Regions from separate parts of the Mycobacterium vicinigordonae genome, predicted to be linked through region 1. Evidence: predicted binding sites of a transcription regulator. Region 1 holds the regulator's gene; the other holds the start of a gene.

Region 1 (7,994 bases):
AGGCGTTCGGCAAGCCGATCGGCAGTTTTCAGAACAGCCGCTTCCTGCTGGCCGAGCTGGCCACCGAGGCCACCGTGGTGCGCATTATGGTCGACCAGTTCCTGGCGCTGCACCTGGAAGGCAAGTTGACCGCCGAGCAGGCCGCGATGGCCAAGTGGTACTCGACCGAGAAGCAAGTTCAGCTGATCGACCGGTGCCTGCAGTTGCACGGCGGGTACGGCTACATGCGCGAATACCCGGTTGCCCGTGCGTACCTCGATGCCCGGGTGCAGACCATCTACGGCGGCACCACAGAGATCATGAAGGAGATCATCGGTCGCGGCCTGGGTGTCTGACACCCCCTAAGCCCGCAAGAGTCGTGCTATCACCCACGTTGCGTGCGGGATCCGCGCCCTGGTCTGCCCGCGACACGAGCGCGGCACAGCATCATTTCGACATCGGCTCGGTATCCGTTTCCGTAATATCTACAGATTGACTTCGCATTTCTCGTTCGCAAGAGCAAAGTTATGCGAGCCCGGCGACGATGCGCACCGTTGCGGGGAAACGGCCCGCGACGGTGAATCCGCCAGCTCGCCAGGTGGGCAGAGCATCGGCTGGGAGGCTTGGTGAACGGGCAGAGAGGTCAATTGAGCAGGCTGTTCGGGCGGGCGTTAGTTGGCTTGGCGGCTACTGCGCTGGCCGTCACGCTGCTGGCGCCGAGCGCGTCGGCATCCCCGATCGGTGATGCCGAGGCCGCCATGATGGCCGCGTGGGAGAAGGCCGGCGGCGATACGTCGACGCTGGGTGCCCGCAAGGGCGACGTCTATCCCGTCGGAGACGGTTTCGCGCTGGAATTCGACGGCGGCAAGATGTTCTACACGCCGGCCACCGGCGCGAAGTACATGTTCGGGCCGATCCTGGCCAAGTACGAGTCGCTGGGCGGGCCGGCGAACAGCGATTTGGGTTTCCCGACCATCAACGAGGTCCCTGGCCTGGCCGGGCCTGACAGCCGGGTCAGCACTTTTGCCGCCAGCGACAACCCGGTGATCTTCTGGACACCCGACCACGGCGCGTTCGTGGTTCGCGGTGCGCTCAACGCGGCATGGGACAAGTTGGGCAGTTCGGGGGGCGTATTGGGCGCCCCGATCGGCGACGAAACCTACGACGGTGAGGTGACCTCACAGAAGTTCACCGGTGGCGAGGTTTCCTGGAACCGCAAGACCAAGGAATTCACCACCAATCCGGCGGCTCTGGCTGAGCAGCTCAAGGGTCTGCAGGTGGCGATCGACCCCACCGCGGCGATAAACATGTCCTGGCGCGCCGCTGGCGGGGCAAACGGGCCCCTGGGCGCCAAGAAGGGCGCCCAGTACCCGATCGGGGGCGACGGAGTCGTCCAGGACTTCACCGGCGGAAAGATTTTCTTCAGCCCGGCCACCGGAGCCAACGCGGTCGAAGGGCCGATCCTGCAGAAGTACGAAGCGGCGGGGGGACCGGTTAGCAGCGATCTAGGCTTTCCCACCGCTAACGAGGCTGACGGCGGTATCACGCCCGCCAGCCGGATCGCGACATTCTCGGCGGCCGACAAGCCGGTCATCTTCTGGACACCCGACCACGGTGCGTACGTGGTGCGCGGGGCCATGAAGGCCGCGTGGGACAAGCTCAAGGGCCCGACCGGGAAACTTGGCGCTCCGGTCGGGGATCAGACCGTGGACGGCGACGTGATATCGCAGAAGTTCACCGGCGGCAAGATCTCGTGGAACCGCGCCAAGAACTCCTTCACCACCGATCCGGCGAATTTGGCGCCCCTGCTGTCCGGCCTGCAGGTTTCAGGACAGAACCAGCCGAGCAATTCGACCGCCTCGCCGCCGGCCAAGAAGTTCACCTTCCATTGGTGGTGGCTGGTTGCGGCCGTACCGGTGTTGCTGCTCCTGCTGATTTTCGGGCTGGTGGTGCTTGGCGTGCGGCGCCGCCGCACCGCGGGCCACGGTCCGCCCGAATATGAGCGAGAACCGGAACGCGACGCCGGTGGCGCCTACGAGTCGCGCGCCGATGTGCCCTGGGGGCAGGACGACATCGACTACGGGTCCGAGCGATTCCCGCCGCTCGACCAGGAATTCGACGAGCATCACGATGGTGGTTCGGCGGGCCGGGTCAGCTGGTCCAGGGGCGGTGGCGTCCCGGTGGGGCCCCACGGGGAAATTGCCGAGGATGAGGCGGACGCCGACGACGACGACGAATATCTCGCCCTGGCCGACGAGAGCTACGCGGCGGAGGCGGGCGAGGAGTTCGACGAGTTCGACGAAGACGAGGATCCCGATGCGGTGGGCACAACTCCCATTCCGGTTGTGTCGCAGGACGTGCTCGGCGAGCTGGACGTGGACGAACCGGTTGGCGCGGAGTCGGTCTCGCCGGAAGCCTTTGAAGCCGAGGTGATGGTTCCCCAGACCCCGGTGCCAGGCGCTGGCGCGCTGGACGCGGAGACGCCGGAAACCGGTGCGCCGGAACGCTTCCCGGATGCCGAATACCTGGATGCCTACTACGCTGACGTCGAAGTTGCGGACACCCGCTACACCGACGTGGAATATGCCGACGTCGAAGACGGCGGCGTCGAGTCCGCCGATGCCCAATCCGCCGACGACGAGTCGCCGGATTTCGCGTCACCACCGGACCTTGGTCCCCCGGTGCGGACGGGACGGCACGCGGCGGCGGAACCCGCTGAGTACACCGCGGAGGTTGATACGCCGTACGCGGCCGCGCCGCAGGCCGAAGTCCCAACGGCAGTGCCGGCCGGGAGTGCCGCGGTGCGTCCGACTATTCACCTGCCGCTCGAAGACGATCCATACCGGGCGCCGGACGGCTATCCGATCAAGGCCAGCGCCCGTTTCGGCTTGTACTACACGCCCAGCAGCGCGCTCTATCACGACACCTTGGCCGAGATCTGGTTCGCCACCGAGGATGTCGCGCGAGCCAACGGTTTCGTGCGGGCGGACTAGGAGACCGCGCCGCGGCGGTTACACCTTGCGGATGACCGTGACGACCTTGCCGAGCACGATCGCGTCGTTGCCCGGAATGGGGTCGAAAGCGGGGTTGTGCGGCATCAGCCATACCTGACCGCCCGCCCGCTTGAAGGTCTTGACGGTGGCTTCGCCGTCGATCATGGCCGCCACGATGTCGCCGTTGTCGGCGACGTTTTGCTGGCGCACGACCACCCAGTCGCCGTCGCAGATCGCGGCTTCGACCATCGACTCGCCGACCACTTTGAGCAGGAACAGCGTCCCTTCGCCGACAAGTTCGCGCGGCAGCGGAAAGACGTCCTCGACGGCCTCTTCGGCCAGAATCGGTCCGCCGGCCGCGATTCGTCCGAGGACCGGAACGAAAGTGGGCTCCGGCAGTGCGTCCGAACCGGCGACGTCGGTAAGGGGCGGCGTCACCGCGTCGTCGGCGCCGCGGACGTCGACCGCACGCGGACGGTTCGGATCGCGGCGCAGATAACCCTTTCGCTCGAGGGTGCGCAGTTGATGCGCTACCGAGGATGTCGAGGTCAGTCCCACCGCGTCGCCAATCTCGCGAATACTGGGCGGATAGCCGCGGGTGGTCACCGAGGCGCGGATCACGTCCAGGATGGTGCGCTGCCGCTCGGTTAGCGTGGCGTCGACCGCGTGCAAACCCGACTTGTCGTTGCTGTCGCTCATGGCTTTGAATGTAATCGCAGTCGGGCTAAGAATCAAACATGTGTTCGATCGGCGTGTCGGCGCTCGCATACGGCACTGCCATCAGCGGAAATTCAGTGAATCACAAGTGTGTAACTTGCGGATGGATGGGGTATTTAAGAGTCACCCAGCTGGTTGCACCGACAAAGCCTTGTCGGTGGTGTGGTCTACCGTTTTGCTCGTGCGACACGCCTCGCTCAAATGTTCGTCTATCGAACACATGAGCGACTATGGTCGAACACACGAGCGATAAGTAGTCGACCGGAGGGAACAGCATGACACTCATCTACGCGGGTCCGTACCGCAACGGCAGCGTGCAGAGCCCGCTGAACAGGCCGGTCAACAGGCCGAAAGGTGAGAGTTCCTCCTTTCGTGCGGGTCGCGATCGGTCGGTTCGACCCGGCCCTGCTGGGCCTGCGCGTCCCGCGGGCGCTCCGATGCGCTATTACGGCACCGGCGTTGCCCGGTCCACCGCCACGCATCGCCGGCGTCCGGTCGGGGTGATGACGACGATCGGCTTGGCCCTTCTCGCCGGAGTCATCACCCTCTGGCTTGGACTGATGGCAAACTTCGGCAGCATGGTCAACGGCGACTCCACCGACTCGGCGGAGCGGGTGCCGTCCGCACTGGCTGTGGTTCGGGTTGAACCGGGGGAGTCGCTGCAGGATCTGGCCGCCCGCGTCGCTCCCGGCGCGCCCGTGCACGACGTCGTCGAGCGCATCCGTGACCTCAACGCGCTGGATACCGGCGCGGTGTCCGCCGGGCAGACTCTGATCGCGCCCGTAGGCTGACGGACGTCGGTATCGCGGTCTGACTATCGACCTCAGGTTTTCGGCGAGCATGTGGCAGTCACGATCGGTGTGATACATGGCCCTTGGTCCGGCCGGGCGGCGCGCGGGTACTCTCGGGGTGTTCTGCGGACCCGGTTATGTCAGCGCGGCGAAGGAGCGGCCATGCACTGCCCGTTCTGCCGGCATCCAGACTCCCGGGTGATCGACTCCCGGGAAACCGACGAAGGTCAGGCGATTCGTCGGCGCCGATCCTGTCCCGAGTGTGGGCGCCGGTTCACCACCGTGGAAACCGCGGTGCTGGCAGTGGTAAAGCGCAGCGGTGTGACCGAGCCCTTCAGTCGGGAAAAGGTGATCAGCGGTGTTCGTAGGGCCTGTCAGGGTCGGCAGGTGGACGACGACGCGTTGAACCTGCTGGCCCAGCAAGTGGAAGACGCCGTTCGGGCGGCTGGGCCCGAGGTGCCCAGTAACGAGGTCGGCCTGGCCATCCTTGGCCCATTGCGCGACCTCGACGAAGTGGCGTATCTGCGCTTCGCCTCGGTATACCGATCCTTTTCCTCCGCCGCCGATTTCGAGCGCGAGATTGAGGCGCTGCGGGCACATCGCAACGTGTCGGCTTCCGGCTGAGAACGCCACCGATGGCTACCGAACTTCACCCCGAGCTCGCGGATCTCGCGCCGCTGCTCGGTACCTGGGTGGGCAACGGTTCCGGCGTGTACCCGACCATCGAACCCTTCGAATATCTCGAAGAGGTGGTGTTCTCCCACGTCGGTAAGCCCTTCTTGACTTATGGGCAGAAGACCAAGGCGGTTGCCGACGGCAAGCCCTTGCATGCCGAAACGGGCTATCTTCGGGTGCCCAAACGTGGTCACGTCGAGCTGGTGCTGGCCCATCCGAGTGGCGTCACCGAGATCGAGGTCGGCAGCTACACGGTCAGTGGTGACGTCATCGAAATCGAGATGGTCACCTCCGATGTCGGTCTGACGCCAACGGCCAAAGAGGTTTCGGCGCTTGGACGTTCCCTGCGGATTGGCGGCGATGAATTGTCCTATTCGTTGCGGATGGGCGCGGTCGGCCAACCCGTGCAGCATCACCTGTCCGCCGTGCTGCACCGCAGGTCCTGACCTCGCGCGCATCAATGAATCTCACGCACGGTGTCTTCGACGACCCGGCCGCCAACCCGGACCCAGCTTCGCGGACTCCAGCCGGTTTCGATAACTGACCCGTTTCCCTGTGTGATCACCAGATCCCGGCTCAGGTAGTCGGTCAGCCGCATGGCCGCCGAGCCGGTCGCTTCGTCCTCGGCGACACCAAGATTGGCGGCGAACATCCGTGCCCGGACCATTCCGGCGGGCCGGTCGGCCCAGGCCCACAGGTAGTGCGCGACGTCGTCGGAATAGTCCGCGGGATCTGCGGACGCGACCGCTTCCGGTGAGTCCAGATCGTGGATGGCGAAATCGGGCGCCCAGTCCGCGGGTGCCTCGATCGCAGTGAGATCGTGTTCGTAGCTCACTTGCACCAGACCGGCCGGCACGTGCAGAGTGTTGATCGGCAACCCTCGCTGGCGCAACCACCACGCTGCACCGAGTGTCGGGTGTCCGGCGAACGGCAGTTCGATCTGCGGAGTGTAAATGGTGGCCCGCGCCGAGGTTGCTCCGGCGGCGGGCAGATCAACGAAAACTGTTTCGCTGTAACCCAATTCGCTTGCCACGTGTTGCCGTTCGGTGGCGTCGATCAGGTTTGCGTCAACCACCCCCAGCGGGTTGCCGAATCTGCCGTCGGCAGCGGTGAAGACCCGCAGCACGGTCACGTCGACGGTCATCGCCCGGTGACCTAGGTTGCGCTGCGTTCGTCGGCTCCCATCGCGTTGAGTACCGCGACTCGGGTGTCGGCAGGCCCGGTGACGGTGCGCTCTCCGCCGCCCGAGCGGAGCAGCTCTCGCAGCGCGGCTTGGTCGTAATCGGGGGGCTCGGTGCTGTCGATAAATCGCTGCACGATGTCGAGGAACCGGGCCGGGTCATCGTGGAAGGGGAAGTGGCCGGCGTTTGCGAAGATCACGAGCTGGGAGCCGGGCATCGCCGCATGAGCCATGTGGGCGTGCCGGACCGGAATCACGGAATCCTTTCCGCCCCAAACGATCTGCACCGGGATGGCCTCCGTCAAATAACATCGGTCCAGCATCGTGACGATCTGCCCGCGCCAGTCCACCACTGCCCGCAGCGTTCGGGTGAATGCCGACGAAGCCGTCGGCTCCGGCAGGTCGTTGAGGATCCGCAACATGTTGGGCAGATCCCGACCGATGGCCGTCGAACCCAGCGCCAGACCGGCCAGTTGGCCGAGTAACTGGACCGCCGGCAGCACCAGGGGCAGCCGCAACAGCGCCAGCGCTTCGGCGCCCATCGGCAACGAGGCGAACCGCAGCGCGATGTTGACGTCCTTGGTGACGCCTCCGGCCCCGACCAGGATCAGCCGGTCTACCGAATGTGGGAACTGGTAAGCGAATTGCATTGCCACACCGCCACCGAGGGAGTGCCCGATGATGGTCACCCGCTCGATGCCCAGGACACTGAGCAAATCGCGCATGCCGTTTGCGTAGGCCGCGGTCGAGTAGTCGGCGCGGGGCTTGTCGGATTTGCCGTGCCCCAACAGGTCTGGTGCGATCACGGTGAACCGCTGCGCCAGCTTCGCGTGTATCGGCGTCCAGGTCGTGGAGTTGTCGCCGATGCCGTGGATCAGCAGGATCGCCGGGCCGGACCCCGCAATCCGGAAGGCCCGCTTGTAGCCGTGAATGGTGCGGTATTCCAGCGACGGCGAGGTCACGTCCCGCACCGGGCGAAGATTGCGCGTTCGCTCGGTCATGTCGCCAACCTCGTTGTCGTCAGGACGTCACCGAGCGCTAACCCGTGTCGTCGTCGTCACGCTTCTTCTCTGCTTGCTGAGCCAGGAACCGCTCGAACTCTGCGCCGAGTTCATCGCCGCTAGGCAGATCCTCATCCCGTGTTAGTAGGGACCGGTTCTCCTGAGCGTCAATGAAGGCATCGTACTGGCGCTCGAGTGCGGTCACCACTTGAGCGACTTCCGCACTGGCCTGGACCTGTTCGTCGATTTTGGCCCGGATTTCCGCGGCGGCCTCGGCCAGCGCGCTCAGCGGCAGGTCCAGCGACCCGGTCTTGGCGACCTGATCGAGCAATGCCTGCGCCGCAGCGGGGTAATCGGTCTGGGTCAGGTAGTGAGGGACGTGGACGGTGAAACCGACCACTTCGTGTCCGTGCTGTGCCAGGCGGTATTCGAGCAGGTTGGATGCGCTACCGGGGACCTGGATCTCCGAGATCCACGGCTGGAAGTCGGCGATGAGGTCCGGATTGTTGGAGTGTGCGGTCATCGTGACGGGCCGGGTGTGTGGGACGGCCATCGGTACGGTTCCCAGGCCAATGGTCTGCCGCACGCCGAGCCGCTCGGACAGCAGTCGCACCGCGGTGATGAAGCGTTCCCATTTGAGGTCCGGCTCCAAGCCGGC
Region 2 (7,994 bases), 940 kb from region 1:
CCGCAGCAGCTCCGGCACGTCGACGTGCTTGGGAGTCAGCCCACCGCGTAACACGTTGTCGGAGTTGGCCATCACCTCCAGCGCGAAACCGTGCAGGTAGGTGTGCAAGTTGCCGGCCGCCAGGAAGATCGCCTCACCCGGGGCCAGGATGACCCGGTTGAGCAGCAACGCCGCCAGCACTCCGGCATCGCCGGGATAACGCTCCCCCAGCTCTAGCACCATTTTGGCCTCACCGGCGAACTTGGTGGCACCAGAGCTGAGGTACTGGATGGCGCCGTCCAGCACGGCAGGCACCAGCACATCTAGATCGGGTTGGGGCGCGGTGATCCAGGTGGTGAACAGCGCGCGCAGCCCATCGGCATCGGACTGCGCATCCGAACCGGCGCCCAGCAAATCGATGAACGGGTCGAGATCGGAAACCGCCAGCGCCCGCAACAGCTCTGCGGTGCGGGACACTTGCCGGAAGCCGGCCAGAGCCTCGAACGGCTGCAGCGCCACCAGCAGCTCGGGCTTGTGGCTGGTGTCGCGATAATTGCGCACCGGCGAATTCACCGGAATACCCTGTCGCTCCTCGCGGCGGTAACCCTCCACCGCCTGCGCGGCACTCGGGTGGGCCTGCAGCGACAACGGCTCGTCGGCGGCCAGCACCTTCACCAAAAATGGCAGCACGTTACCGAACCGCGCGCGGCAAGCCGACCCCAACTGCCCTTCCGGATCGTCGGTGAGCACCTTCAGCAACGAAGTCTCACCGCTAGGCGTCTCCAGCCAGGCCGGGTCGCCGGGGTGCGCGCCGAACCACAATTCGGCCTCGGGGTGCGCGGCAGGGACCGGCCGCCCGGTGAACTCGGCGAGTGCGGTGCGAGATCCCCAGGCGTAGGTGCGCAAGGCTCCGCGTAGCAGTTCCACCGTTTATCTATCCCCGTGCCAGTCGCAGGTAAACCGCGGCCATCTCCAACCGAACGGCCAATACTGCCAGCTGCAGCTCGGCCCGTTGCGCCGCAATGGGCGCCGGCGGCAAACCCGGGTCGTCTTGGGCACCGACCAGATAGACCTCGTCGAGCCCGGCGACGCGGGCCGTGACCACGGTGCGCTCGTCGGCAAGCGTCAGTGCCAGCACCCGCAGGCGCTGCGGCAACGGCCCGTCGATCTGCTCATCGTGGAAGAGAGCCTCGGTGGACGATTGGGATCTGCTGTGCCCGTCGCGCAGCGCGGCCAGCGCGTCGGCCAGCCCGGTACCCGCTACCGCTTGGTGCGCGTTACGCAACAACACCGAACTGCCGTGCCGGGCCAGCGCCAGCGTCGCCGCGTTGTCACCGGCCAACACCACCCGGTGATCGGTCATACGCGCGGCCAGTGTCTTGGCGGGATTGGTGAACAGTTCCCGCGCGGCGCTATTGCGCAGCGCCTCGGCGTCCAGCTCGTCGGCCAGTGCCGCCAGATCGACGCGCAGCCGGGAGTCGACCACCTGCAGCACGGCCAAGCCCGCCGCCAGATACCGGCACAAACCGAACCCGTCGGCCGACCACAGCCGCGGAGCCAGCACCGCGACCCGGCCCGCCGTGGAGTCGCGCAGCGGACCTTCGTAGGGCGCCACCACCACTACCCGGGCGCCGCGCCGCACCCCGGTCGCCGCAGCGCCGACCAGGGTGGGATCCCCCGGATCGTCGCCGGCCACGATCAACACGTCGAGCGGTCCGACCCACGGCGGCGCCTCGCTAGCCAGCACGATGGGCTCGGCGGCCGCGCCGGCCTGCGTCGCGGCCAACAGGGCACCGGCCGATTCGGCGGTGCCGCGCCCGGACACCCAGATCACCGTGCGCGGCTTGTTCTCCGGCTCGCGCAGCAGGTCCAGGTCTCCTTCGTCCAGCGCGGCGGCCACCGCACGCACCTGAGCGCCGGCCATCGACGCTGCCCGCAGCAAGCCGTCGCGGTCAGCGGCGAGCAGACCGTCGGTGTCTCCCAGATCGACGGCGCCGATCGCGTTCACGGTCCGGCCCCGTCCCGGCCTGCCTGCGCCTCGATCTGTGCACTGACCTGGCCGACCACCGCGTCCACGTCTTCGATGCTGCGCCCCTCGACGTTGAGCCGCAACAACGGCTCGGTGTTGGAACTGCGCAAGTTGAACCAGCTGCCGCCGCCCAGGTCGACCGTTACGCCGTCGAGGTGATCGATGGAGTGGATCTGGCTGGCGAACGCCTTCAACACCGCGTCCACCGCGGCCGGCGCGTCCGCCACGGTGAAGTTGATCTCGCCGGAGGATTCGTAGCGCTGGTAGTCCGCGGTCAACTCCGACAGCGGACGATGTTGCTCCCCCAGCGCCGCGAGCACATACAGGGCGGCCAGCATCCCCGAGTCGGCACCCCAGAAGTCGCGGAAGTAATAGTGCGCCGAATGTTCGCCGCCGAAGATGGCGCCGGTTTCGGCCATCAGCGCCTTGATATAGGAATGGCCGACGCGTGAGCGCAGCGGTGTGCCGCCGCGCTCAGCCACCAATTCGGGCACGGCGCGGGAAGTGATCACGTTGTGGATCACCGTGGCGCCGATCTCGCGGCCCAGCTCGCGGGCGGCCACCAGGCTGGTGACCGTCGACGGGGAGACCGGCCGGCCGCGTTCGTCGACGACGAAGCAGCGGTCTGCATCGCCGTCGAAAGCCAGCCCGATATCGGCGCCGGTCTCACGCACGAAGTTCTGCAGGTCCAGCAGGTTCGCCGGGTCCAGCGGGTTGGCCTCGTGGTTGGGAAATGTGCCGTCGAGCTCAAAGTACAAGGGCAGCAAGGTGATCGATTCGATCGCGCCCAGCACGGCGGGCGTGGTGTGCCCGGCCATCCCGTTGCCGGCGTCCACCGCGACCCGCAGCGGGCGCAGGCCATCGGTGTTCACCAGGGACCGCAGGAACGCCCCGTAGTCGGCTAGCACGTCCTTGTCGGCGGCGGCGCCGGGCGCGCCCTGATAGGCACTTGGGTTCCCGGCGATCAGGTCCTCGCTGATGGTCGTCAGACCGGTGTCCTTGCCGACCGGTTTGGCGCCGGCGCGGCACAGTTTGATGCCGTTGTACGCCGCCGGATTGTGGCTGGCGGTGAACATGGCACCCGGGCAGTTCAGCTGCCCCGAGGCGAAGTACAGCTGATCGGTGGACGCCAAACCGATGCGCACCACGTCCAGGCCCTCGCCGAGTACTCCACGCGCGAACGCGGCCGCCAGCGCCGGGGAACTGTCGCGCATGTCATGCCCGATCACCACCTGCCCGGCGCCCTCGGCACGCATCAGCCGGGCGAATGCGGCGCCGACATCGGTGACGAACGGTTCGGTGATCTCGTCTCCGACAAGCCCACGCACGTCATATGCCTTGATGACACGGTGGACAGCCGCGGCGGGCCAAGACATGCGGGGTGCTCCTGACGACGTGAACTCTTGGCCGCCAGCCTATCGGCCACCCCCGACCGGCACGGCAGGTGCTTAGTCGGAAGGATCGGGCAATACCCGCAAATGCCCGCGACGCCGACCGGAGCGGTGCTCGGGCGGCGCCAGCAGACCGCCGCTGGGCGCGGTGGCGTGGGCACCGGCAGTGTGCAGGTCCCCGGCACCGTTGGTACGCGGGACGTCGTCGTACCCGTCGTAGACCTCGGCGGTGAAGCCGTTGACAACCGCGTTGGCCCGGGCAGCGCCGCCCTCGCGCACCGCGTCGGCCAGGGCGACCAGGTCGTCTTCGTCGGGGTTGACAGGCTCGGCATTGAGCGGCCCGGCGTGACGGACAAGTTCCCACCCGCGGGGGGCGGTGATGCGGCCGGCATGACCGACGCACAAGTCCCAGGAATGGGGTTCCCGCGCGGTAGCGAGTGGGCCGACCACCGCCGTGGAGTCCGAGTAGACGAACGTCAGCGTTGCCACTGCATAGTGCGGACACCCGGGCCGGCAGCAGCGACGGGGTACGTTCACGATCGAAAGGCTATCGCGCGCTGACGCCGCGCAAGCGCCGGACACGCGCAACGCGTCGGCGCACGATGTGCAACCGTTACCATCGGCGCGTGAGCGATTCCCGCGGTTGTGGCCGCAGTGATCGACCCTGGATCGGGCCGGCCGGAGCATTCCGCCGCCGATCCCGGCGACGGGGTCGCGATCCACGCGGCCCGCTACTGCCGCCGACGGTGCCGGGGTGGCGGAGCCGGGCGGAACGCTTCGACATGGCGGTGCTCGAGTGCTACGAACCCATCGAGCGGCGCTGGCGAGACCGGGTGGCCGAGCTCGACATCGCCGTCGACGAGATTCCGCGCATCTCGGCCAAGGATCCCGATAGCGTGCAGTGGCCCCCGGAGGTGATCGCCGACGGTCCGATCGCTTTGGCCCGGCTGATCCCGGCCGGGGTCGATGTCCGCGGCAACGCCACGCGGGCACGAATTGTGTTGTTCCGCAAGCCAATTGAGCGACGAGCGAAGGACACCGTCGAACTCGGCGACTTACTGCACGAGATACTGGTGGCCCAAGTGGCCATCTTTCTGGACGTCGAGCCCTCGGTTATCGACCCGACGATCGACGACTGAATACTCGCCTATTCGCAAGGCGGGCTAGATAATACCGCGCTTGAGGCGGCGGCGTTCCCGTTCCGACAAACCGCCCCAGATCCCGAAGCGCTCGTCGTGGGCCAGCGCATATTCCAGGCATTCGTGCCGGACCTCGCAGCCCAGGCAGATCTTCTTCGCCTCGCGCGTCGAGCCGCCCTTCTCCGGGAAGAAGGCTTCTGGGTCGGTCTGCGCGCACAACGCCTTGTCCTGCCACTGATCGGCGGGGACTTCCTCCAACGGCTCCGGCTCGAACGCGGACGGTGCGTCGGGAACCACACTCAGATGAGGGCGGACAGGTGCCGTCGGCATTGGCAAAGACGTCACGGCGGAACCGGGAACGGCGTGCGGTGTGCTTCCCATTACGCCCCGAAGGTACTCATAGGACATGCCTCCGCCTCCTCACTGATAGAGAATGAAATAGTTTCCCACTGTTCTGATGTACAGATACCCAATTCGAACAAGTGATCGAATCTCGGTCTGCGACACCGGAACCGGCCGGCCAACCGGGAAATGACACTGATGTGATTAGACACGGGTCGGCGATCTTGGTCAAGCACTTCGGCGGATTTCCATACCATCTCGTGATCGAATTTCGGCGATTCTGTTGTGGTAGGGACGCGGCGTGTCGGCCACAGATTCATCACAAGTCCCTTGCGCCACAGCGGTTACCGGAACCACCATGCCACACGCGCGGGGGTACTGTCCTGCGGTGTGAAGGTCACCGTTCTCGTCGGCGGCGTCGGGGGTGCCCGATTCCTGCTCGGGGTGCAGCAGCTGCTGGGCCTCGGCCAGTTTGCTCAATCCGGGGATAACGGCCACGACTTGCGGGCCGTGGTCAACATTGGCGACGACGCCTGGATCCACGGGGTGCGGGTCTGCCCCGACCTCGACACCTGCATGTACACCCTGGGCGGCGGTGTGGACCCGGAACGCGGCTGGGGTCACCGTGACGAAACCTGGCACGCCAAGGAGGAACTCGCGCGCTATGGCGTAGCGCCCGACTGGTTCGGACTCGGCGACCGTGATTTGGCCACGCACCTGGTACGCACCCAGATGCTCAACGCCGGCTACCCGCTGACACAGATCACCTCGGCACTGTGCGACCGTTGGCAACCCGGAGCACTGTTGCTACCGGTCAGCGACGACCGTTGCGAAACGCACGTCGTGATCACCGACCCAGAATCCGCGACCCGGCGGGCGATCCACTTCCAGGAGTGGTGGGTACGGTACCGCGCCCAAGTGCCCACCCACAGCTTCGCGTTCGTGGGGGCCGAAAAGGCAAGCGCCACAAACGAAGCACTTGTCGCAATCGCCGAGGCCGACGCCATCATGCTGGCACCGTCGAACCCGGTGGTCAGCGTCGGCGCTATCCTCGCAGTGCCCGGCATCCGGGCCGCACTGCGAGCGGCCTCGGCGCCCGTCGTCGGCTACTCGCCGATCATCGGCGGTAAGCCGTTGCGAGGCATGGCCGATGCCTGCCTGTCGGTGATCGGGGTCGAGTCCACCGCCCAAGCAGTCGGCCAGTACTACGGCGCCCGCAGCAGTACCGGCATCCTGGACTGCTGGCTGGTCCACGACGGCGACTCAGCCGAAATCGACGGAGTGACGACGCGCTCCATTCCACTGATGATGAGCAACCCGGCCGCCACCGCCGAGATGGTGCGGGCCGGGCTCGAGATTGCGGGCGTGACGGAGTGAGTCGACAGCCGGCTCTACCGCCAACCGGCGAACACGGTACCGCCGCTGCCATCGAAATCCTGCCCGTTACCGAGCTTCCCGAGTTCCGGCCGGGCGACGACCTGGGTGCGGCCCTGGCAGCCGCCACGCCATGGCTGCGCGACGGCGACGTGGTGGTGGTCACCAGCAAGGTGGTGTCCAAGTGCGAAGGCCGGCTGGTGCCGGCACCTTTGGCCGCCGAGGAGCGAGATTCGTTGCGCCGCAAGCTGGTCGAAGAAGAGGCAGTACGTGTACTGGCCCGCAAGGAACGCACCCTGATCACCGAGAACCGGCTGGGACTGGTGCAGGCCGCGGCCGGTGTGGACGGATCCAACGTCGGCCGTTCGGAATTGGCGCTGCTGCCCCTCGACCCGGACGGCAGTGCCGCGGCCTTGCGGGCCGCCCTGCGCGAGCGACTCGGTGTCGATGTCGCCGTAGTCATTACCGACACCATGGGCCGGGCCTGGCGCAACGGTCAGATCGACGCCGCCGTCGGCAGCTCGGGTCTGGCTGTGCTGCACAACTATTCGGGTGCGGTAGACCAGCATGGCAACGACCTGGTGGTCACCGAGATCGCCATCGCCGACGAGGTCGCGGCCGCGGCGGATCTGGTCAAGGGCAAGCTGACCGCGATGCCGGTCGCCGTGGTGCGGGGGCTGCAACCGGCCGACGACGGCTCGACGGCCCGGGACCTGGTACGCCCCGGCGACGAGGACTTGTTCTGGCTCGGCACCGCCGAGGCACTGGATCTTGGCCGGCGCCAGGCCCAGTTGACGCGTCGGTCAGTGCGGCAGTTCAGCACGCAGCCCATCCCCGCCGAACTCATCGAGGCCGCCGTCGCGGAGGCGCTGACCGCCCCGGCCCCCCATCACACCCGGCCGGTGCGGTTCGTCTGGCTGCAGACCGCGCAGACCCGCACTAGGCTGCTGGACCGGATGAAGGACAAATGGCGCCGCGACCTCAGTGGCGACGGCCGCCCGCCCGACGCGGTGGAACGCAGGGTTTCCCGTGGCCAAATCCTCTACGACGCAACCGAAGTCGTCATCCCCTTCCTGGTTCCCGACGGTGCGCACGAGTACCCTGACGAAGCGCGCACCGCCGCCGAGCACACCATGTTCACCGTCGCGGTGGGCGCTGCCGTACAGGCCCTGCTGGTGGCGCTGGCGGTGCGGGGGGTGGGCAGTTGCTGGATTGGGTCGACGATCTTCGCCGCGGACCTAGTCCGCGACGAGCTGGCGCTGCCCGCCGAGTGGGAGCCACTGGGGGCCGTCGCGATCGGCTACCCCGCCGAGCCGGCCGGCCCGCGCGAGCCGGCGCCCGTCGCAGACTTGCTGATCCGGAAATGACAACGTTCGCGGGCAAGAATCCCGCCTCGGCCGCGAAGGTCCGCGGCGGCTACTACACGCCGGAACCGATTGCCCGCTTCCTGGCCGGGTGGGTCGCGCTAGCCGGGTCCCGGATCCTGGAGCCCTCCTGCGGCGACGGCAGCATCCTGCGCGAGCTCGCCACACTGACCGGGCAGGCCCGCGGCGTGGAGCTGGTCGCCGAAGAAGCTGCCAAGGCAAGGCAGTTCGCGCCGGTCGACAATTGCGACCTGTTCGCCTGGCCCGGCGCCCTGCGCAGCGCCGGGTGGGACGGCGTCGCCGGCAACCCGCCCTACATCCGATTCGGCAATTGGCCCGCCGAACAACGGGAGTCCGCATTGGACCTCATGCGACG

Evidence for each region. Region 1 encodes LexA, which represses DNA repair genes until DNA is damaged. Its sites were predicted from a motif close to CGAACANNTGTTCG; they were not measured.
Region 2: cofD (2-phospho-L-lactate transferase) is a predicted target of LexA. The motif match lies at 5,014-5,027, and genes of this name have one in related genera.

Annotation. Positions count from the first base shown of each region.
Region 1 covers NZ_CP059165.1:2,385,683-2,393,676, forward strand. Annotated here, with positions in the region: gene H0P51_RS10990 (acyl-CoA dehydrogenase family protein) at 1-335, shown strand, start outside; gene H0P51_RS10995 (sunset domain-containing protein) at 606-2,972, shown strand; gene lexA (transcriptional repressor LexA) at 2,991-3,671, opposite strand; gene H0P51_RS11005 (LysM peptidoglycan-binding domain-containing protein) at 3,965-4,480, shown strand; gene nrdR (transcriptional regulator NrdR) at 4,643-5,104, shown strand; gene H0P51_RS11015 (peroxynitrite isomerase) at 5,116-5,601, shown strand; gene H0P51_RS11020 (PhzF family phenazine biosynthesis protein) at 5,613-6,299, opposite strand; gene H0P51_RS11025 (alpha/beta fold hydrolase) at 6,311-7,336, opposite strand; gene H0P51_RS11030 (proteasome assembly chaperone family protein) at 7,374-7,994, opposite strand, start outside.
Region 2 covers NZ_CP059165.1:1,442,289-1,450,282, reverse strand. Annotated here, with positions in the region: gene manA (mannose-6-phosphate isomerase, class I) at 1-906, opposite strand, end outside; gene H0P51_RS06385 (TobH protein) at 914-1,987, opposite strand; gene H0P51_RS06380 (phosphomannomutase/phosphoglucomutase) at 1,984-3,384, opposite strand; gene H0P51_RS06375 (DUF3499 domain-containing protein) at 3,457-3,936, opposite strand; gene H0P51_RS06370 (metallopeptidase family protein) at 4,068-4,538, shown strand; gene H0P51_RS06365 (WhiB family transcriptional regulator) at 4,563-4,919, opposite strand; gene cofD (2-phospho-L-lactate transferase) at 5,271-6,257, shown strand; gene H0P51_RS06355 (coenzyme F420-0:L-glutamate ligase) at 6,254-7,621, shown strand; gene H0P51_RS06350 (Eco57I restriction-modification methylase domain-containing protein) at 7,618-7,994, shown strand, end outside.